DNA from 3 places in the Barnesiella sp. genome. Region 2 is predicted to be linked to each of the others. Evidence: riboswitches for the same ligand, from Rfam matches in the RefSeq annotation. Region 2 holds a riboswitch; each other region holds the start of a gene.

Region 1 (7,267 bases), on a different contig from region 2:
GCGTTGTTGACATTCGCCTATTATGCCCGGCCTCGGGTGAAAGAAGATATATCTTATCGAGATGCATTCATCATCGGTCTCTCGCAGGCGGTAGCCGTTTTACCCGGACTTTCGCGTTCCGGTACGACTATTGCGACCGGACTCATGCTGGGAAACAAAAAAGAACAGGTGGCCCGATTCTCGTTTCTTATGGTGATTATTCCTATTTTGGGCGAGGCTCTTCTTGATTTGATGAAAGGAGGGTTTTCTCCTGCGGAGTCGGGATTGTCCATACCGGTGATGATTATCGGATTTCTTGCCGCATTCGTGTCGGGGTGTTTGGCGTGTAAGTGGATGCTCCGTTTAGTCAATAATGGCAAATTAGTGTATTTTGCTATCTATTGTGTGGCGATGGGAGCTTGTGCTATAATTTATTCGCTTGTTCACTAATATCGCCGATATGGACTTTAACGAAGGCGAAATCATATATATCGACAAACCGCTTCATTGGACTTCGTTCGATGTGGTCAAGCGCATACGGTTGCGTATACTCCGCCGTATCAAACAAAAAAAATTGAAGGTGGGGCATGCGGGAACTCTCGATCCGTTGGCTACGGGCGTGATGATTATATGCACGGGACGGGCGACGAAACGGATAGAAGAATTTCAATATCAGACCAAAGAGTATATAGCGACTTTGCGTCTGGGAGCGACGACACCGTCGTTCGATTTGGAAACAGAGATAGATGGCGTTTATCCCCATGAACATATCACCCGTGAAAGTGTAGAGCGAACTTTACCTCGATTTGTCGGTTCGATTATGCAGATACCGCCCTCTTATTCGGCTTGTAAAGTCGATGGCCGCCGAGCGTACGATATGGCCCGTAAAGGGCAGGCGGTCGATTTGAAGCCCAAAGAATTGGTTATTGACGAAATAGAGCTGCTTTCTTGCGAATTGCCCGAAATCAAAATCAGGGTCGTGTGCAGCAAGGGAACTTATATTCGGGCTTTGGCTCGTGACATCGGAGAGGCGCTCGGTAGTGGAGCCCACCTTGTGGGATTGATCCGTACACGAGTGGGCGACGTGACTCTTGCCGATTGCCTTTCGGTCGAACAGGTCGCCGACATGATAGACCATATAGACGTGGAACCCGTTTTGGAAGAAGAGAAAAAAGAATAATAATTAAAGATATGAAACTGTCCCAATTTAAATTTAAACTACCCGAAGAGCAAATCGCTCAATATCCGGCTAAAAACCGTGATGAATCCCGGTTGATGGTAATCGACCGGAAGACGGGGAAAATAGAACATCGCATTTTTAAGGAAATTATCGAGTATTTCGACGAGAAAGACGTGTTCGTGTTTAACGACACCAAAGTTTTTCCGGCTCGTCTTTACGGCAATAAGGAAAAAACAGGAGCTAAGATAGAGGTTTTTCTGTTACGGGAATTGAACGAAGAGAATCGGTTGTGGGACGTTTTGGTAGAGCCGGCTCGTAAGATTCGTATCGGAAATAAACTCTATTTCGGCGACGACGATTCTATGGTGGCCGAAGTAATCGACAATACGACTTCGCGAGGGCGCACGTTACGATTCCTTTACGACGGTTCCCACGATGAGTTTAAGGAGGCTCTTTACAAGCTGGGAGAAATGCCGTTGCCCTCCTATATCGCCCGTCCGGTAGAAGAGATGGATGCCGATCGGTATCAGAATATTTTTGCTCGTAACGAAGGAGCTGTTGTCACTCCGGCCGCCGGTCTGCATTTCAGCCGTGAGCTGTTGAAACGAATGGAAATTAAAGGAATCGATTACGGGTTCCTCACCCTTCATTCTGGCTTGGGTAATTTTCGTGAAATCGATGTCGAGGATCTCACGAAACACAAGATGGATTCCGAGCAGATGAGAGTGACTCCCGAATTGGTGGAACTCGTGAACCATGCTAAGGACGAAGGTCGTAAAGTGTGTGCCGTGGGTACATCGGTGATGCGAGGGATAGAAAGTGCAGTAAGTACGGGGGGACACATGAAAACGTATGACGGTTGGACTAATAAGTTTATTTTCCCTCCTTACGATTTTACGGTGGCAACCAATTTAGTGACGAACTTTCACATGCCCCTTTCCACTATGCTTATGATGGTAGCTGCGTTCGGTGGTTATGACATCGTTTTGGAGGCATACGAATCGGCATTGAAAGAAGGTTATCGTTTCGGGGCTTACGGTGACGCCATGCTCATTTTGTAAAATCAATTGTACTCTTTATAACAGGGAGGAATAGCGTTTTCTACGTATTCCTCCTTTTGTTTTCGATGAACGATCCTTAGATTCCGACAGTATCTACTGAACCGCCTTTTACGGTTCAGCCGAAAATCCGTGGGGTAGATATGGATTTTAGCGATGAGTCTTTTGTTGACAAACACAATTCGGACTTTTCGGTGAAAAGTTGATTCTTGTTTAAATTTCTATACAAAGTGTACTCCTCCTCTGTGTTTTGCACAGCAAAATATAGGGGAGGTGTCCGAAGGACGGAGGGGTTGAAAAAACGCAGCAAGGGGAACGGATTGGGCTGCAATTTCCCCTCCCCTGCCGTGTCCCGTAGCATTACGGGGTACTATGTTAGCCATATAGGAGACACCGAAGAAACGATAGTTTCTAAGGCGAGGGGGTTGGAAAGATGGCATATAGTATTTTTGTAGTATTACTCCCTCTGTCACTACGTGCCACTTTGCCTATATTTTACATGGCAAAACGCAGGGGGAGAAGGGCGGGCTTTTCACTTTATGGTTTGGCATTTTTTTTTGTGCAAAAGGGCAATTCCCTTAGATTTCCTACTGAGCCGATATTCTCACTGATTATCGACCTCGCTTGTAATAGTAAGAAAACCGAAAAGTAAAGTTGAGAGGCTCTATGAAAATACTATCTTTTCGAGTAGTTTCAGAAAAAATAAAAGTGCTATATTGATGGGCAATAATTCCCCGTTTTGGGAAACTTTCTTGATAAAATAATCCTAAAAGTTTTCCAAAACAGGAAACTTTTGTGTGTAGATTTGTTGTTTTCTTGGAAAGAATTTATGTACCTTTACACTCGCATTTCGGTTCGGTTGTCGCTGTGAGGCACAATCGATAAAAAGGGAATCGGGTGAGAATCCCGGACAGTCCCGCTGCTGTAATTCCTGCAAAAGTCCGTTGACACAGGCCACTGATAAAGAATCTGTTTCTGAATATCGGGAAGGCGTTTTCGGATTGGGAAAAGTCAGAAGACCTGCCGAAGTGGGAGAGAAGCAAATGAACGTTCGAGGAGGCGTTCGCAGTATCGAATCTTTAATAACAATCAGCATGGACTATGCATGTATTACCATTACGAAACGTGATGGATCCAAAGAGAACTTCTCGATTGAGAAAATCGAGCGGGCTATCGCTAAGGCTTATCGTGCCGACGGTATGAACGACGACGAGACCTCTATTAAACAAGTTACGGCCGAGGTTGCCGCTGCCATCGATAGGGAGAATATCTCGGTAGAAGAGATTCAGGATTTGGTAGAGCGCAAATTGATGATGCGCAATCCCTCGGTAGCGAAGAAATTTATCATTTATCGGGAGTGGCGTACCAAAGAACGTGAAAAGCGCACATCGATGAAGCAGGTGATGGACGGTATCGTGGCGGTCGAGAAGAACGACGTAAACCTGAGCAATGCTAATATGTCGTCTCATACACCGGCAGGGCAAATGATGACATTCGCCTCGGAGGTCACGAAAGATTATGCCTATAAATATTTGGTCGGGGTTCGTTATGGACGGGAACACCGGGAAGGCGACATACACATTCACGACCTCGATTACTATCCCACCAAGACGACCACTTGCGTACAATATGATTTGGAGGACATCTTCAACCGGGGATTCCATACCAAGAACGGTACGGTGCGTACGCCGCAGTCCATACAGAGTTATGCCACGTTGGCCACCATCGTTTTTCAGACCAACCAAAATGAGCAACACGGCGGGCAATCTATTCCGGCTTTCGACCATTTTATGGCGCCGGGCGTATTGAAGAGTTTCCGCAAGCATCTCGAAAACGGGGTGGGCTTTATTTGTCGTTTGCACGGAATGGAAGATATGCCGGCGTTGAAAGATTTGTTTCAGGAAGGAGTTGTTTCGATCGATATGACCGAAGAACAGAAAGCCGCTTTGGGCGAGCGTTTGAAAGAGATAGGGGTGAACGTTTCTGTTGCCGAACTCGATACCGCTTGGCGACAAAGTTACGAAATGACTCGTAAAGATACGCATCAAGCTATGGAGGGGTTGGTTCACAATCTCAATACCATGCACTCTCGTGGAGGTAATCAAGTGGTGTTCAGTTCGATAAATTATGGGACGGACACTTCGGCCGAAGGCCGTATGGTCATGCGGGAGTTGCTTTCGGCGACTGTCGAGGGACTCGGTAGCGGTGAAGTCCCGGTATTCCCCATACAGATATTTAAGGTAAAAGACGGTGTCTCTTACACCGATGAGGATTACGATGCCGCGATGGCCGATTTCGAGGGAGCGATGGCGGGAAAAATCAAATTCAAGGCGCCTAATTTCGACCTGTTGCTCGAAGCCTGTCGCACGACTTCTACTTCGCTCTTCCCCAACTTTCTCTTTTTAGATACCGAATACAACAAAAACGACCTTTGGAAAGCCGATGATCCCGACCGTTTCCGTTACGAAGTGGCGACGATGGGATGCCGTACGAGGGTCTTCGAGAATTTACACGGCATTAAAAGTTCGTGGGGACGGGGCAATCTCTCCTTTACTTCGATGAATATGCCCCGGTTGGCAATAGAGGCCCGGCGGGAGGCTGAGGAGTTGCATCCCGACGGCGACAAGCATGCTATTCGTCGGGAAGCCCGTATTCTATTTTTGGAGAAAGTGCGCAGTGTGGCATCGATGATTGCCGAGCAACTCTACGAGCGTTATGAATACCAGCGCAAAGCGCTTGCCCGTCAGTTCCCGTTTATGATGGGCAACGACGTTTGGAAAGGTGGTGGTAAGTTACAACCCAACGACGAGGTGGGCGATGTCATCGATAGCGGGACATTGGGTATCGGGTTCATCGGCGGGCACAATGCGATGTGTGCTATTTACGGCGAAGGCCATGCTCATAACCAAGAGGCATGGAACACGCTCTATGATGCCATACGGGTGATGAACAATGTTGTCGAGGAGTACAAGACCCGCTACAATCTCAATTACTCGGTTCTGGCTACTCCGGCCGAAGGGCTTTCGGGACGTTTCACTCGTATGGATCGCAAACGTTACGGTGTTATTCCGGGCGTGACCGATCGGGACTACTACGTAAATTCGTTCCATATCGATGTGAAAGAACCGGTGGGTATTGTAGAGAAAATCAAGAAAGAAGCCCCTTTTCATGCTATCACGAAAGGTGGGCACATTACCTATGTCGAGCTCGACGGCGAAGCGAAAAAGAATGTCTCTGTCATTCTCAAAATCGTGAAAGTGATGCACGACGAAGGAATCGGTTACGGGTCGATCAATCACCCGGTAGATACCTGTCGTTCGTGCGGTTACCGAGGTGTCATCTATACGCAATGTCCGGTTTGCAAGAGTGAGAATATATCGCGTATGCGACGGATTACGGGTTACCTCACCGGAAGCCTCGAATCTTGGAATTCTGCTAAGCAGGCCGAAGAGCGTGACCGTGTGAAACACAAATAATGGAACCGCTTCACATCATCAATGTTTACCCCGAGACTATCTCCGACGGTTTCGGGGTACGCTATGCCATCTATCTGGCCGGTTGTACCCATCATTGCCGGGGATGCCACAATCCCGGCAGTTGGAGTCCGGTGGCCGGCGAGCCGCTCACGGAGCTTATTCTCTCCCGTATCGTCGCCGAGATAAACGACAATCCCATTCTCGATGGAATCACCATTTCGGGCGGCGACCCTTTCTACAACCCTTTTGCGTTGTTGGCTCTGCTCCGTCGCCTCAAAGAGGAAACTCACAAAAACGTCTGGTGTTACACCGGCTATACCTACGAGTCCCTGTTAAAAGACGAGACCCGCCGTCCCTGTCTCGACTATATCGACACCCTTGTCGATGGTCCGTTCGTCCAATCGCTCTTTGATCCGGCTCTCTCTTTCCGGGGCAGCAGTAATCAACGGATATTGCATTTGTCGAAATACCGGTAGAGTTTTCCGAGGTTTTATTGTTTTTGACTTGTGGAAATCATATTTTTGTATCGTTGTGTGATAGTAAACGATAATTATGAATGTCCTGACTAACCTGAAATGCACATTGGCTCTCTCTGCCGGGTTTTGCTCCTCATTTGCGAATGCACAAAAACAGCCCCATATTATATTGATTATGACCGACCAACAGCGGGGCGATGCTGTGGGGTGTATGGGAAATGAGTTTGTCATTACCCCTCATTTGGACAAACTTGCCAACGAAGGAACTTTGTTCATGAATGCCTATTCGTCTTGTCCCAGCAGCACGCCCGCCCGTGCCGGATTGTTGACCGGAATGTCGCCGTGGCATCACGGAATGTTAGGATATGGACGGGTAGCGCCGAAGTATGAGTACGAGATGCCTCAAATGTTGAAAGATGCCGGTTATTACACCTTTGGTATCGGGAAAATGCATTGGTATCCCCAGCGGGTGAAACACGGATTTGACGGAACGTTGTTAGATGAGAGCGGTCGCAGGCAAGACCCCCATTTTACCAGTGATTATCGACAGTGGTTTCAGGTGCAAGCTCCCGGGAAGAATCCCGATGCAACAGGCATTTGGTGGAACGATCACGGTGCTGGGGTTTACAAATTAGATGAAAAACTACATCCCACGTACTGGACCGGCGAAATGGCTTGCAATCTCATCAGCCATTATGACCCCGAGAGTCGTCCTTTGTTCCTCAAAGTGTCTTTTGCCCGTCCTCACAGTCCGTATGATCCGCCGCAACGTTTTCTGGATATGTATGATAATGTCGATGTTCCCGACCCGGCGATAGGGGATTGGTGCGGTAGATACGCAAAGCGGTTGAATCCCGAAGGGGCTGCCTCGGATGCCCCTTATGGAAATTTCGGTAATGAATATGTCCGTAATTCCAAGCGACACTATTATGCCAATATTACTTTTATCGACGAACAAATAGGGCGTATCGTTCAAGCATTGAAAGACAAAGGTATGTATGACGATGCTCTCATCTTTTTCGTATCGGATCACGGCGATATGATGGGCGACCACTATCATTGGAGAAAGACTTATCCCTATGAGGGTTCGGTTCATGT
Region 2 (7,267 bases):
TTCAGCATGTCGACTCTATATCCGCTGGCTTGGTTGTTAACATTATTCCAGCTATCGAGTCCGGCTTCGGCAGGACCGAAGTTAATATAGATGGGAGTCGTAGATATTTCTACCGGGGTACTCCCTGCTATTTCGGGGATATTGGCATTTTTGACGATATTAAATAAAATGTCATGAGCGGCATCATTCAAATGCACACCGTCACCAGAATCGTATTCGGGGCGTATAAAGCTATATCCGTCTTCGGTCGCTATGGGAGTGTAGAAGTCGAGTGCGTATTCGCCATATTTATTCAATATACTGTCTGTCAGTTCTTTGAATTGATCTCTTGCTGCTTGCTTCCAAATGTCGGGTTGATGTTCTTCGCTGTATGGACCATCATACTTTTCCCCGAAATTATGGGGCTGTGAAGTGGTAATCCAAACTTTTACACCAGCAGCTTTCGCCAAATCTATGATAGTGGCGAAATGTTTCATTTGCGTAGCGACAGGAATACCGTTCGATACATCGTTGGTGGGCATGTTGATAATGATAGCGTTCGGCGACAGGCTGAGCGCTTTGGTAATATTTCTTTCTGTATCGACTTCGAGAATATGGTTTCCCGTGTTGTAGGGATCGGTTCCGGTCGGCATGATCGCACATGTGGTATAACCACCTTTGGCCAGATTGGTAACCGTGTTGGTAGGGTCTATCGATTGCAGGTAGGTACGATACTGATTTACCCAAGCTCTATTGGAGTCGGAGACGCCCGCTCCGGCTGCTGTCGATGAGCCTAATACGACAATTCTGGTTCCTGCATCAGCAAAAAACATAAAGCAAGAAACCAGTAAGAAGCATAATGTACTGAGGATTGTTTTTTTCATATCCGTCTTCATGGTTTAATTAATAAATAATATTTATCCACAAAGATACGGGCGTGTACTTATATAAATAAAGTACTATTTTAATAAAGTATGATATTAATATAACAAAAAAAATATGTTTCGGCTTATTTCTTGATTCGACGTGAGGCCCTCGTCATCGTGAAAGCTCGTTTGTAAAAAATGAATATAGGTATAGTTGCTCCGACAGCTAATGCGAATAAAACAGAGGCTGTCGTTATACCGTTTTTGAAAATCTCCAAAAGGTAATGGATTGCTTCGTTATCGTTATTACTGCTTTGAAGGAATTTGATAAGAGAAAATACAGTGCGATAGGCATACATTCCCGGTATCATCGGTAACAATGCCGGTATGTAGAGTACCGTGGCCGGGCAGAAGAGCTTGTAGGCAGAAAAATGGCTGAGAAGCCCGATAGAAAATGCTGCGATGAATGATGCAGAGGCTAAATCTAATCCGGCGTATTGCAGTAGTACGAATCGTATGCTGTGGCCGATAGCAGCGAGTATGGCTGTACACGGGATAACTCGACGAGGAGGATTGGATATAACCGAAAAACCGATTGCCGCTATGGCTGCACCGATGGCATCGGCGGCGACGGAACCTATGAATTGCCATTCTGTCATAATAGTTTTCCTCCCATCATCAATAATGTGATAGCCATTCCAAATGCAATACAAATAATTAGTAAAAACGCATTGATGAGTCGTGCTGTTCCTGCCAATACATGCCCCTCGATAATGTCGATAATCCCATTGATTAATGGAACACCGGGAATCAAATAGAGTACACTAGCACCGATAGCTATATCCGGTGTGTTTCCCCATTGCTGCCACATAGTTACCGAGGCTATTAAAGAAGCGACAAACGCCGATATTGTAAATATAAAGTAGTGATTGATATGATGTTTCCCTAATACTTGTTTGAGACGAAATCCGACAAGAGTCGCAACAAAAACCGCTGCAACGGCGATCCAGTCTCCACTGAATAACCGGCAGAAAGATGCATTAGCGAATCCCACTAATACCCATACCAGCCATGCATTTAATCGAGGTTTGCTTGTAATGGCATGATATTTTTCCCATAGCTGGTCGAGAGGGAGATGGTTATCATAGGCTTCCCAACTGAGAGCGCTCAAATCGGAATTGATTTCGAAGTTTATAGCGCCGGCTTTTGCTGTGTTTACCATACTGTATACATGGGTATTTTCCTTATTCCGCAAAGTCATTATGATTGTTTTGTGAAATAAGGTCATGTGTGCTTCAAAACCGAAAGATTCGGCTATACGGGCTGTATTGCGTACAATTCTCGACGTATGTACTCCCGAAGCCATGAGACATGTAGCATATTCCGAAAGGAACTGCGATACGGCTTTAAGTTCTTCGTGTATACTGTTCACCTTTGTTGTATTGACTGGTTTTTCGACGTGCAAAGATAGTGAAAGGTGAGTGCAAAGGCAAGCGGAAATTGCATTTCCGACTTGACTATGCAGAACCGCATCCTATTTTCGCATACTGTGCAAAGATAGTGAAAGATAAGAGCAGGATAAAACAAATATATTTGTTTTTCATGTCGAACCATACTCTATTTTCGATTCAATCGCAAATTCGTGGGGGTAGACTTTTTGCATATATAAAGGTAGAAAAACCGGGAAGCCCGTTTTATTCTCCCCAAACGGTTTTTGCAATATTTTTCATTGTCGCTATTTTGTTCCACATTTCTTGTTCTGAAATCGAACTGTTTCCCGATAAATTCCTGAAATTGCCTTGACAACTGAGATGAAGAGACTCCAATGGTAGAAGGCGTGCAGCATTTTCGATATGATGAGTGATAGTGCTGGTAGATATCGGTTGGCTACTTGAAGTCGATACAAGCCCTAATATAACGTCTTTGCTTTGACAATGTTTCAAGATAGAAAAGTCTATATTTTCATTTTCCCTATTACCGAAGTCGAAAGCTATGGCATTCGCTTGCGTAGAGAGTAGTATTTCTGCTATTTTTTCTCGATCTCGGGTATTCCACCATTTCTCGTCGAATTGTAAGGATATGCACATATCGTCGGGCTTGTCGTTTAAGCAGAGTTCGGTCAAACGAGCAAGCACGGTAGACAGAGATGCGAGGTCGGTATTATTTGCTTCGGATATTTGTTGAATATCGCAGCCTCCTGTTAAGTTCCAAGTATAGTCGCTGAATTGTAGGAATCGGCATCCCATATTGTAAAATTCTCTAATTACTTTTTGGTAGGTCTGTGCAATATCATGGGAGAGCACTTCGATGTCGGGATAATATCTTCCTGTATTAAGACGGTTCTCAGGACGGATTAATTCAGCTAATAAAGTCATTGGGGACGGTAGTAGAGCTTTTGCATACATGTCGCCTCCAATAATTCCTGTCAAATAGGTAAAGTGCTCTGTGACAGGTGGTGTCGATAAAAAATGATTGTCGAAGTCTATTTTCCCGCATATAACGGATTTATCATTTTCTTCTGACGTATCGTTTGGTTCTGTTTCGTGCTTGGAAATGTTTTGAAGATGATGAAAAAAATCCGTATATCCGTTTGATCTATAATCCCCATCGGTAACGCATTTTAAACCTATCTGTTTGCATGTGTCGACAATGTGTTGGATTTCTTTATTTTCGATTTCCAGTAATTGTGCTACATTTAGAAGTTCTTCTTGAACTTGTTTGCGTGCTTCGATTAATTGCGGTGAATAAACAAAATTCCCAGTTATATCCACACTGTAAGGAATCATTCTTCTCATAACTGCATCATTTTACATATATATAAACTACGTTATAGAAAAGCGTGTTTCTATAACATGGTGTATTTTTTTGCTTTCGCAAAAAATTTCTATCGGAAAAGTATTCGTTTTATCTCCTAATCCGCGAAGAGATAAATTTTATTATGTAACCGGCAGGTCTTCTGACTTGTTCTATTTTAGACGCCTTCCCAATCTCATTGGATTAGTGGCATTGTAGTTGTTTGTCTAAAATCTATCGAACTACACAGCAGCGGGTCTGTCCGGGATTTACACCCGATTCCCTTTTCATTGCTTTATCGAACGCGATAAAAGCAAACCGATTACAAGGGACAAAGTTATTTCCTTTATTTTATTTTACAATGTTTTTTCTAAAAAATCTTATATATAGATAGGCTTTCTTTTCTTAGTCTTTGTATTATTCGTAGCCGGCAATTCGGGCTATTAGCAAGGGTACATCGGTATTGTCGAGTTTCCCTTGAAAGTTTTCTGCTCCTAAACCGATCGCATAGAGCGGGACATAACCAGCTGTGTGAGAACTGCAAGACCATGTGATTTCGGCTATTTCGTTGAGAATCGTTTTGGCGGCTTCGGCTATCGGTTCATTGTTTTCATATAGAGATTTTATTAAGTCCCCTTGTTGGTTGTGTATAGTTTCTTCGTAAATTTTTTTAAGATGTGCTTCTTGTTCGGGGGATAAGTCGAGCTTGCTCCAAAAGCCAAAGGCATGGGATAGGGCCTTTTGTATGGTTTCCCATGAAATTTCGGTGTTTTGTTTACGCAGATTTTCTATTTCTTTTGTAAACGCTATTCCACTCATCGTTTGATATTGGAGTGCTTGCAGGTTGAGTGAGTAATTTCCGTTGCCTAATACTACGCCTCCGGTTTCATGGTCGGCTGTAACGATAATGAGGGTTTCATCGGGATACTTTCTATAAAAATCATAAGCCAATTTTACCGATTCTTCCAAATCTTTTATTTCTCTGAAATTGGTAGCTCCGTCACGGGAGTGTCCTGCCCAATCTATTTTGGAGCCCTCTATCATTAAAAAGAAACCATTTCCTTTTTGTTGCAGAAAGTCTATTGCACATCGGGTGAGATCGGCTAAACAAATATCTCCCGGTTTACGGTCTATGGCGTAAGGGAAGTCTTTTTGGGGAAATAAAATCATTTTGGAGGCTACCTGGGATTGGCGATTGTATTCTTGTATGCCGAGAGCCAATGTATAGTTGGCTTTTGGAATCATATCGTATAGAGATTTTTTTCCTTCTGGTGACGGTTGTGTAAATTTATCTCCTGCATAGAAATCAAATCCGGCGGCGAGCATATCGACTCCTATTTCGTAACGGTTATTACGGTTTATTTGGTGAGCGAAAAAAGCGGCGGGAGTGGCATCGTCTATTTCTCCGCTGGTAATAATTCCAACAGGTATGTTTTTCTTTTGTGCTGCCACCGCTATACTATATATAGGTAGACTGTCTGCATCCACACCGATCGTATTGTTGTTGGTCTTTTCACCGCAGGCCAATGCCGTACCTGCTGCTGCCGAGTCTGTTACTCCTCGATTGGCAGAGTATGTGCTTACAAAAGTCGTATAAGGGAATTTCGAAAACAATAGCGGTAAGGGTCCTGTCTTACTGGTCAGTTCCCCGTAAAACATTTCAGTACCGTTAACTTGATTTATGCCCATTCCATCGCCGATGATATAGAATACATATTTGGGCCGAGTGGCTTGTGTTGATAAGACGGAAAGGATTAAAAGGCTAATAAAGAGTAGTGTTTTTTTCATCGTGTTTGTATTTCGATCTGTTTTACTTGATGAAACAAAGGTACTTAAAAACAGGAGAACTGAACTTCTCTCGGTATGAATTTTTGATTACAGTGTTTTTATTATCGTATGAAAGGGTCGATATTGAGGGGATATAAAAAAGGCTAACATTATCTGTTAGCCTTTTTTATAGAGTTATCAAAGGACTTTTTAATCTTCGATAGCAGCCTGCGCCGCAGCCACACGTGCGATGGGTACACGGTAAGGACTGCAAGATACGTAGTTCATACCGAGTTTGGCACAGAATTTCACAGATGAAGGTTCACCACCATGCTCACCGCAAATACCGACTTTGAGCGACGGTTTGGTGGAACGGCCTTTTTCCACGCCCATGCGTACGAGTTGCCCTACACCTTTTTGGTCGAGAACTTCGAACGGATCGGTTTTGAGGATACCTTTTTCTTTGTAAATCTTTAAGAATTTACCGGCATCATCACGAGAATAGCCGAACGTCATTTGAGTCAAGTCGTTCGTGCCGAATGAGAAGAAGTCGGCAACTTCGGCAATTTGATCGGCTGTAACGGCTGCACGGGGAACCTCGATCATCGTACCTACTTTGTAGGCAACCGTGTCGCCGCGTTCTTCGAATACTTGTGCAGCGGTACGGTGAATAACTTCGGCTTGCATTCTCAATTCTTCTACAACACCTACAAGGGGAACCATGATTTCGGGGTGAACGTCGATACCTTTTGCTTTTACGTTCAAAGCAGCTTCGATGATGGCTCGGGCCTGCATTTCGGTTATTTCGGGATAGGTACAACCTAACCGGCAACCGCGATGACCCAACATGGGGTTAAATTCTTCCAAAGCATCGCAAGCTAATTTTACTTCGTCGATGCTCATACCCATCTCTTCTGCCAATTCTTTTTGAGTGGCCAATTGATGCGGTACGAATTCGTGTAGAGGAGGATCGAGCAGACGAATGGTTACACCCAGACCGTCCATAGCTTCGAATATTCCTTCGAAGTCGCTGCGTTGCATAGGCAACAGCTTGTCGAGTGCGTGGCGACGTCCCTCTTCGTCTTTCGACAGAATCATTTCGCGCATGGCTTTGATACGGTCGCCTTCGAAGAACATGTGTTCTGTACGGCATAATCCGATACCTTTTGCTCCGAATTTGCGGGCTACCGCTGCATCGCGCGGAGTATCTGCGTTGGTGCGTACGTCTACTCGGGTATATTTTTCAGCCAAATTCATAATGGCTGCGAAATCCCCGCTCATATCGGCGTCTACGGTAGGAACTTGTCCGTCGTAAACATCTCCGGTGGAACCATTCAAAGAGATCCAATCGCCTTCTTTGTAGATTTTTCCGCCCATTTCTACCGTACGGGCTTTATAATCGACTTTTATTTCACCGGCTCCCGATACACAACATTTACCCATACCACGGGCAACTACGGCTGCGTGAGAAGTCATACCGCCACGAGCAGTAAGGATGCCTTGCGCCACACTCATGCCTCGCAAATCTTCGGGAGAGGTTTCGATACGTACCATGATTACTTTTTTCCGTTTTTCGGCCCACGCCTCTGCGTCGTCGGCGAAGAACACGATTTGTCCGGTTGCTGCACCCGGCGAGGCAGGAAGTCCTTTGGCTACGACTTTAACGCGTTTGATGGCATCTTTGTCGAATACGGGGTGCAATAGTTCATCGAGTTTTTGAGCCTCCATGCGTTTCAAGGCAGTTTTTTCGTCGATGATTCCTGCGCGGAGCATATCCATAGCGATTTTTACCATAGCGGCTCCGGTGCGCTTTCCGTTACGAGTTTGCAATAACCACAATTTGCCATCTTGAATGGTGAATT
Region 3 (7,267 bases), on a different contig from region 2:
TAGCGGATCGGCCATATTGAATTTGAGCTATGACGATTGGAGTTTGAATTATAGTTTCGTATATGTGGGGGAACGGTACAATCAGCAAGAAAATATCGAATATAATTATGTGCAGCCGTGGTACACGAGCGATATATCTTTGGTGAAATCGTTTCGGATAAAATCGGTGAACCTGAAAGTGACGGCCGAGGTTAATAATGTGTTTGATCAGGCATACGACGTCGTTCTTAATTATCCTATGCCCATGCGTAACTATCGTTTTGGAATTGCCATTGAATTGTAATGAGATCGGTTGTCGCACATATTGTTTCGTGTATCCTGCTGGCGGGAATATCGTTGATGACTTCCTGTCGGGAAGACGAGGTCATTATCTTGGCGGAATATGAACGATTGCCGCTCGGAGACAACAGCCGGTCTGATTATGCCGGACTTTATTTGTTGAACGAGGGGAATATGGGTTCGAATAAATGTACGCTCGATTTCGTCGATTTCGATAACGGCTATTATGTCCGTAACTTGTATGCCGAGAAGAATCCTAACGTGGTAAAGGAATTGGGCGATGTGGGTAACGATGTCCAGATATATGGTTCCAAGATGTATGCGGTTATTAACTGTTCGCATAAGGTCGAAGTCCTCGATGCTCGTTCTTGTCAGCGATTGGGACAAGTGGACATACCTAATTGCCGATATATCGCCTTCGATAAAGGTTTTGCTTATGTTTCGGCTTATGTAGGTCCGGTAGGGATAGACCCGAATGCTCAGCTCGGAGCTGTCTTTCAAGTCGATACCGCTACTCTCGAAATTACGGCCGAAGTAACGGTGGGTTATCAACCCGATGAGTTGGTCATTCAAGACGGCCTTATTTATGTGGCTAATTCAGGCGGTTATCGTAAACCGAATTATGATAATACGGTTTCGGTGATCGATATCGAAACGATGACGCAGATACGAAAGATTCCCGTAGGAATTAACTTGCATCGTATCCGGGCGGATAAATACGGGAAATTATGGGTTTCATCTCGGGGTGATTATGAGAAGATTCCTTCCCGTCTTTTCGTTCTGGAAAAAGATAAGCGTACAAACCGCATGGAGGTGAGAGATACTTTGAATGTCTCTTGCAGCGAGATGGATATTTGCGGCGATTCGCTTTATCTGTATAGCGTGGAGTGGAGTAATATTTCGCAAGAAAATAATGTTACTTACGGTATTATCGATGTTCGTACCGGGGAATTGATTTCAAATAGTTTTATTAAGGACGGTACGGAAACCGATATAGAAATCCCTTATGGATTGAAAGTAAATCCCGAGACCGGAGACGTTTATGTAACGGATGCCAAGAATTACGTGTCGAGCGGAAATCTGCATTGTTATGGACGGGACGGGATAAGAAAATGGAGCGTTCGTACCGGGGATATTCCGGCGCACATGGCTTTTTTGTATAAAAATAAATAAACCGATATGAAGAAAGTGTGGTATGTTTTGTCGATGGCTTTGATTTTGCTGATAGCCTCTTGTCAGTCCGATAATCCTTCTATGATTACATTAGGGCTTGACGATACGTATGTAGTGGAACGCATGAAGGGCTTGACGTTACACCCGGGTTTTACCGGAGAACGATACGAATGGGCTCTTTCTTACGAGTCCGATTCGGTATCTGTCACCGATTCGATTGTGGCGACGACACGCGATTATACGTTTGTAGCAAGTGAAACGGGAACGTATCGGTTGCGATTCCAGATTTATGATGCGGCTAATCCCATAACCCATCTTATGCGTATTGTCGTTCGCAAAGAAGAGGTAGCTTATAGCCCTTACATAACTAAGGTTTATGAATATCGCCCTGCACCGGGACAGTTTGTCAATGAGCTTCCGAGATATACCGAGGGAGATACCGAAGAATCTATGCGGCAGAAAGTCGAAGATTGTTTGGCATACGACGCCCGTACGATGGTCACGTTGGGAGGCTACGGCGGATATATTGTCGTCGGTTTCGACCATACGATTGTCAATCGGCCGGGAGAATACGATTTCAAAATATTGGGTAACGCATTTTATGCCAATGACAATCCTCGTCCCGATGCCCCGTTGGGAGGTAGTAGCGAACCCGGGATAGTGATGGTCTCGGTCGATACGAACGGGAATGGCGTTCCCGATGATGAATGGTACGAGTTGGCCGGTAGCGAATATTATAAAAAAGAGACTTTGAAGAATTATGAGATAACCTACTATCGACCCGATGAAAACAAGGAGTCGGTGACTTGTTCCAATCCGAATATCACGGATTCTACGTATGTCCGGTGGACCGACAATTATGGAAATACAGGATATATATCGCAACTCACTTTCCATAAGCAACCGTATTATCCACAATGGATTTCGGAAAGTTCGATAACTTTCAAAGGGAGCAGGCTTGCCGATAACGCTATCGACGAGAGTGGAAACGGGAGTTATTATGTCCTTTACGCATACGATTGGGGTTATGCGGATAATCACCCCAACAGTAGCGAAAAGTCCAATTTTAAAATCGATTGGGCGGTGGATAGCGAAGGTAATCCGGTCGATTTACCGGGTGTCGATTTCATAAAAATTTATACGGGAGTGAACCAATTCAACGGTTGGTTGGGCGAATGTTCGACCGAAGTAATGGGTGTTACCGATTTACATATAGAAGAATGACTATGAAAAAATAGAAAGAAACGAGAGGAAAATAACTAAAAAAATATAGTGCACACAGGTTCGGCTACTTGAAAAAGGTCCGCCGATTAAAAGGGAATCGGGTGTAAGTCCCGAACAGTCCCGCTGCTGTAAGCTCCACAAAAAGGTCCCGAGAATACTGAAAGCCACTGATTATGACGATTGGGAAGGCATCGGTTACCGGAGTAAGTCAGAAGACCTGCCGTGTGTATTGTCCGAAAAGCTTGCGAGGTATGAGCTGTGACAAAAAAACGCCGGGAAGTTCGGGAAAGTTTTGGAAGCATATAAGTGGTGTATCTTGCAAGTATTGAATGAGAAAGAACTATTTATTTAATACTTAAAAGTTTAACAAAGATGAGAAAGATTTATGCTTTGATGGTATTGCTGTTTGCGGTTTTACAATTACCTGCACAAGTCCTTGTGCAAGGTCGTCCGCACCCTACGGCAAAGCCGCAGATGGTATCGCCGAGGGCGATTGTCGATGGAACTTTCACGATGGACATGATCGAAAACTGGTCTGGCGAAGGGGCCAATCGCGCTGCGTTCGTCGTACAATGGAATGCCGAGAGTGAAACCTCGGCGTTGGTTTGGGGATTTCGTTGGGACGGTGAAGCTACCGGCGAAACGATGGCGCGTGCAATCGCTGCTTCCGACCCTCGTTTTTTCATTATGACCGAAACAGGAACGGCGTATGGTAGCACTGTATCGGGTTTTGGGTACGATGTTAACAAGAGTGGCGATTTTTCTATTACTAAGGACGGAGTAACACTTTCCCCTGATGAGAACGGGATAATCTTTTCTTCGTCGTATGGATATGACGGTTGGACCTGTACCGATCCCGAGGACTATTGGCAATCGGGCTGGTATCAAGGGTATTGGTCTTATTGGCTGAAATCGAGCGATAGCGATCCCTGGGGATACTCCGGGACTGGAATTACGGGCCGTAAATTGACTGACGGTTGTTGGGACGGTTGGAATTTTTCGGTAAACATGTCGCCTCAATCGTGGAAACCTCTTGCGCCGGCTCCTAAAAACGGGCCGACAGCTCCTTCTGTGAAAGTTCAACCCGAAGATTTGACGGTTTCTCCGGGAGAATCGGTAACTTTTGCTCCTGAGTTCAAAGGCGATAGTTTGTATTTCCAATGGTACAAAGACGAAGTAGCCATACAAGATGCCGAAGCGTCGTCTTATTCGATCGTTTCGGCGGAAACTTCCGATGCCGGGCGTTATTATTGTGTGGTGAGCAACATGCTTGATACGATTTCTACCGATACGGTTACGCTCGTTGTCGGCGATAAATCGGTAGTAACCGCCCCGGGAGAGGAACCGGGAACTGCCCTCGTGGTGTATGACGATTCGTATGCCTCTTTTTCGGGGATTTTGACGATCCCCCAAACTATCCTGATAGAGGGAGAATCTTACACGGTAGTCGGTATCGACGATATGGCTTTTATGGGGTGTGCTAAATTGACTTCGGTTATTTTTCCTTCGACTTTGAAAACAATCGGCGAAGGGGCATTTTACGGATGCAGCCGTTTGACATCTGTGGAGTTGCCTGCGCAAACGGTTTCGATCGGTAATGAGGTTTTCGGCGATTGTCCTCTTTTGGCAACCCTCTCTTTGGGTGAAGGATTGGAGAGCATAGGTCGCTCGGCCTTCGAGAATTGTATCGCTTTGACCGGTGTAAGTATGCCGGCAGGTATGGAATCGATAGGGGCTTTGGCTTTCAAGGGTTGTACGAAGTTGGCTTCGGCTGCTTTGGGGAACTCTTTGACTTTATTGGGCGATTCGGCTTTTTATGGCTGTTCGGCTTTGCAATCGGTGGAATTGCCGGTTACGGTATCCTCGGTGGGTACTCGTACATTTGCCGGTTGTTCTGCTTTGAATGCTGTCGGGTTAGGAAATGTTTCGGCTATTGGCGAAGCCGCTTTTAACGGCTGTTCCGCTTTGACTGAAATTGCGATACCGAATGGGGTCGAAACGCTCGGCAATTATGCTTTTTACGGTTGCAGTGCTTTGGCGACAGTGACTTTGGGTACACAGGAGCGTTCATCTTCTTCTTTGAAAACAATCGGCGATTATGCTTTTGCCGAGACTGCTGTGAAATCGGTCGTATTACCCGACGGTGTGAGTACTCTTGGTAACTATGCCTTTAACAAGTGTGCTTCTTTGGCCACCGTTTCGTTGGGAAATAGTTTGACCGCTATCGGTAATTATGCTTTCAGCGATTGTGAGAAATTGGAATCCGTAACATTCGGAAGTGCTCTCGAAACTATTGGAGAACGTGCGTTTGCCAGTGCGAAAATTTCTTCTCTTGTTTTGCCTGCTACGGTGAGAACGATAGGTGATTGGGCTTTTTATAATAATCCTTTAACGGCCATAACTTTTAACGATGGCTTGCAGTCGATCGGCAGCAGGGCTTTCTATGGTGTATCGGTTCAAACGTTGAATATTCCCAATAGCGTGACCGAATTGGGCAGCTATGCATTTAGCGGTTGCAAGTCGTTGGAAACAGTGACTATCGGGACAGGTGTGACGAAAATAAGTGAATTTACGTTTAATACATGTTCTGCGTTAACGCAGATATCTTGTCCGTCGGTAACCGAAATCGGGGCGAGCGCATTTAAAGGTTGTTCATCGTTGGTCGATATTCCTTTGAACGATAAGATTACTTCGCTCGGTAATTATGTGTTTTCGGGTTGCTCTGCGATAGAGTCGCTTGTTATTCCGAATAGTGTAACTTCGATCGGTAGTTATGCCTTTGAGAAATGCACGAAGTTGACATCGGCGACTTTGGGTACAGGTATAAGCTCTATTCCCGATTATATGTTTAGCAGCTGTTCCGCTTTGACGTCGGTAGTTCTGCCGGAGAATATTACTGGGATCGGCAAATATGCTTTCCAAAGTACGGCCTTTACCGAGTTGCCGCTGACAGCAAGCATTACCGAGATAAAAGATTATGCTTTCAAAAGCTGTACGAAATTAACATCGGTAGCTATTCCCGATCGGGTTACTAAACTGGGAACTTATGTGTTCCAAAGTTGTACGGGATTGGAATCTGCAAAAATAGGGGGTGGCGTTACTTCTGTGCCGAATTATATGTTCCACGGCTGTACGAATCTGGTTAATGTAGAACTTTCGGAAAAAGTGACTTCTATCGGCAATTCTGCTTTTTATAATTGTAAGGGCTTGAAATCATTGCCGGTTACCGAATCGATAACTTCTATCGGGACGAATGCATTTTACGGTTGTACAAGTCTTACTTCGGTAAATCTTTCTGATAAAGTAACCTCTTTGGGAGCTTCGGCATTCTATGGCTGTTCCAGTTTGACAGAAGCTGTTTTGGGAACAGGGATAACTACGTTGGGATCGAGTTTGTTTCGCAATGATGCTAAGTTAAAGAAAGTAGTTGCCAATGGCAAAATAGCTTCGGTTTCCACTTATACGTTTAATGGTTGTTCTTCTTTGGAACGTATCTATATTAACAATACACCGCCGACCGGTGCAAGTTCCAATACATTTACCAAAGTGCCGACAACCTGCCGGATTTATGTCCCTGCCCAAACTTGTCAATTCTATGCCCAGACCACCTATTGGAAGGATTTCGTAATCATGCCGTGGTTAGATGAATTGGAAATAGTATCGACTACTCCGTCAATGAGTTTCGATGGCGAGGAAGCGTTAGACGTGAAACCCGATACGAAAACTTTCGTGATAGAGTTTAATCGGACTGTCGTTAATACCGATAGTGTTTCGGCCATGTTGATACGTAGCGGATTCCCTGTCGAAGATCAGGAGTTGACCGTGTCGTACTCCGGTAACGAAGTGACCGTAATTCGTGAAGGAGAAGATTTGCCGAACGATCCTTATTACTACTTGGTATTGACAACGTCGGATAAACAGTTTAGCATATTGTTCAAGGTAACGACGGCTACCGGTATCGATGACCTGGCTGTCGAAAAGGAGGTGCGTTTGCGTGAATATTATTCGGTGGACGGGAAACTTTTGCCTTGCCCCGTGGAAGGTATCAATATTGTGAAAACTGTATATGAGGACGGTTCGATCGAAGTTTCGAAAGTTTATGTAAAACCAGAAGATTGTAGGCGATAAGTCTATGATTGTGAAATAGTAAAACGAAGATGTCCCCGGAGTTTCGGCTCCGGGACATCTTCCCAAAAAAATAGAAAGATGAGAAAATATTTACTTCTTTTTTTAGCTTTTTTCGGCAGTTGGTCTATGTCGGTTCGTGCCGTTTCCTTTTCGGATATAAATTATTGGATAGGAGAAGGGAATGTCGAAGCCATGTTAGTCATCGCTTGGAACGACGGGAAAACGCCCGGAGCGTTGGCGTGGGGCTATAAAGGGGAGGAGGAAACTACAATCGTGGAAATGTTGAACGATGTGGTGAAAACGGATCCTCGTTTGTTTTCTCTGATGCGCCGACAAGGTGGTTACACGGTCGATGGATTGGGTTTCGACCTGAATGGGGAGAATACCGTTGCATTGGTTGTCGGCGGCGATACGACCTATCCTAAGTATAATGCTACGGGACAATTTACAGCGACTCCGAATA

Evidence for each region. Region 2 has a riboswitch for cobalamin ahead of QVD32_RS00900 (uroporphyrinogen decarboxylase/cobalamine-independent methonine synthase family protein). Riboswitches for the same ligand answer to the same signal wherever they lie in the genome.
Region 1: another riboswitch for cobalamin. It lies ahead of QVD32_RS07450 (anaerobic ribonucleoside triphosphate reductase); the one in region 2 lies ahead of QVD32_RS00900 (uroporphyrinogen decarboxylase/cobalamine-independent methonine synthase family protein).
Region 3: another riboswitch for cobalamin. It lies ahead of QVD32_RS10065 (leucine-rich repeat protein); the one in region 2 lies ahead of QVD32_RS00900 (uroporphyrinogen decarboxylase/cobalamine-independent methonine synthase family protein).

The regions. Positions count from the first base shown of each region.
Region 1 covers NZ_JAIJHU010000029.1:32,169-39,435, forward strand. The annotation lists gene QVD32_RS07435 (undecaprenyl-diphosphate phosphatase) at 1-429, shown strand, start outside; gene truB (tRNA pseudouridine(55) synthase TruB) at 440-1,159, shown strand; gene queA (tRNA preQ1(34) S-adenosylmethionine ribosyltransferase-isomerase QueA) at 1,171-2,220, shown strand; cobalamin riboswitch at 3,052-3,259, shown strand; gene QVD32_RS07450 (anaerobic ribonucleoside triphosphate reductase) at 3,312-5,693, shown strand; gene nrdG (anaerobic ribonucleoside-triphosphate reductase activating protein) at 5,693-6,169, shown strand; gene QVD32_RS07460 (arylsulfatase) at 6,246-7,267, shown strand, end outside.
Region 2 covers NZ_JAIJHU010000002.1:70,518-77,784, forward strand. The annotation lists gene QVD32_RS00885 (leucine-rich repeat protein) at 1-863, opposite strand, end outside; gene QVD32_RS00890 (threonine/serine exporter family protein) at 989-1,504, opposite strand; gene QVD32_RS00895 (threonine/serine exporter family protein) at 1,501-2,277, opposite strand; gene QVD32_RS00900 (uroporphyrinogen decarboxylase/cobalamine-independent methonine synthase family protein) at 2,540-3,640, opposite strand; cobalamin riboswitch at 3,775-3,976, opposite strand; gene QVD32_RS00905 (alkaline phosphatase) at 4,056-5,426, opposite strand; gene ppdK (pyruvate, phosphate dikinase) at 5,616-7,267, opposite strand, start outside.
Region 3 covers NZ_JAIJHU010000048.1:15,772-23,038, reverse strand. The annotation lists gene QVD32_RS10080 (TonB-dependent receptor plug domain-containing protein) at 1-283, shown strand, start outside; gene QVD32_RS10075 (YncE family protein) at 283-1,452, shown strand; gene QVD32_RS10070 (cell surface protein) at 1,459-2,676, shown strand; cobalamin riboswitch at 2,715-2,915, shown strand; gene QVD32_RS10065 (leucine-rich repeat protein) at 3,049-6,804, shown strand; gene QVD32_RS10060 (DUF5074 domain-containing protein) at 6,883-7,267, shown strand, end outside.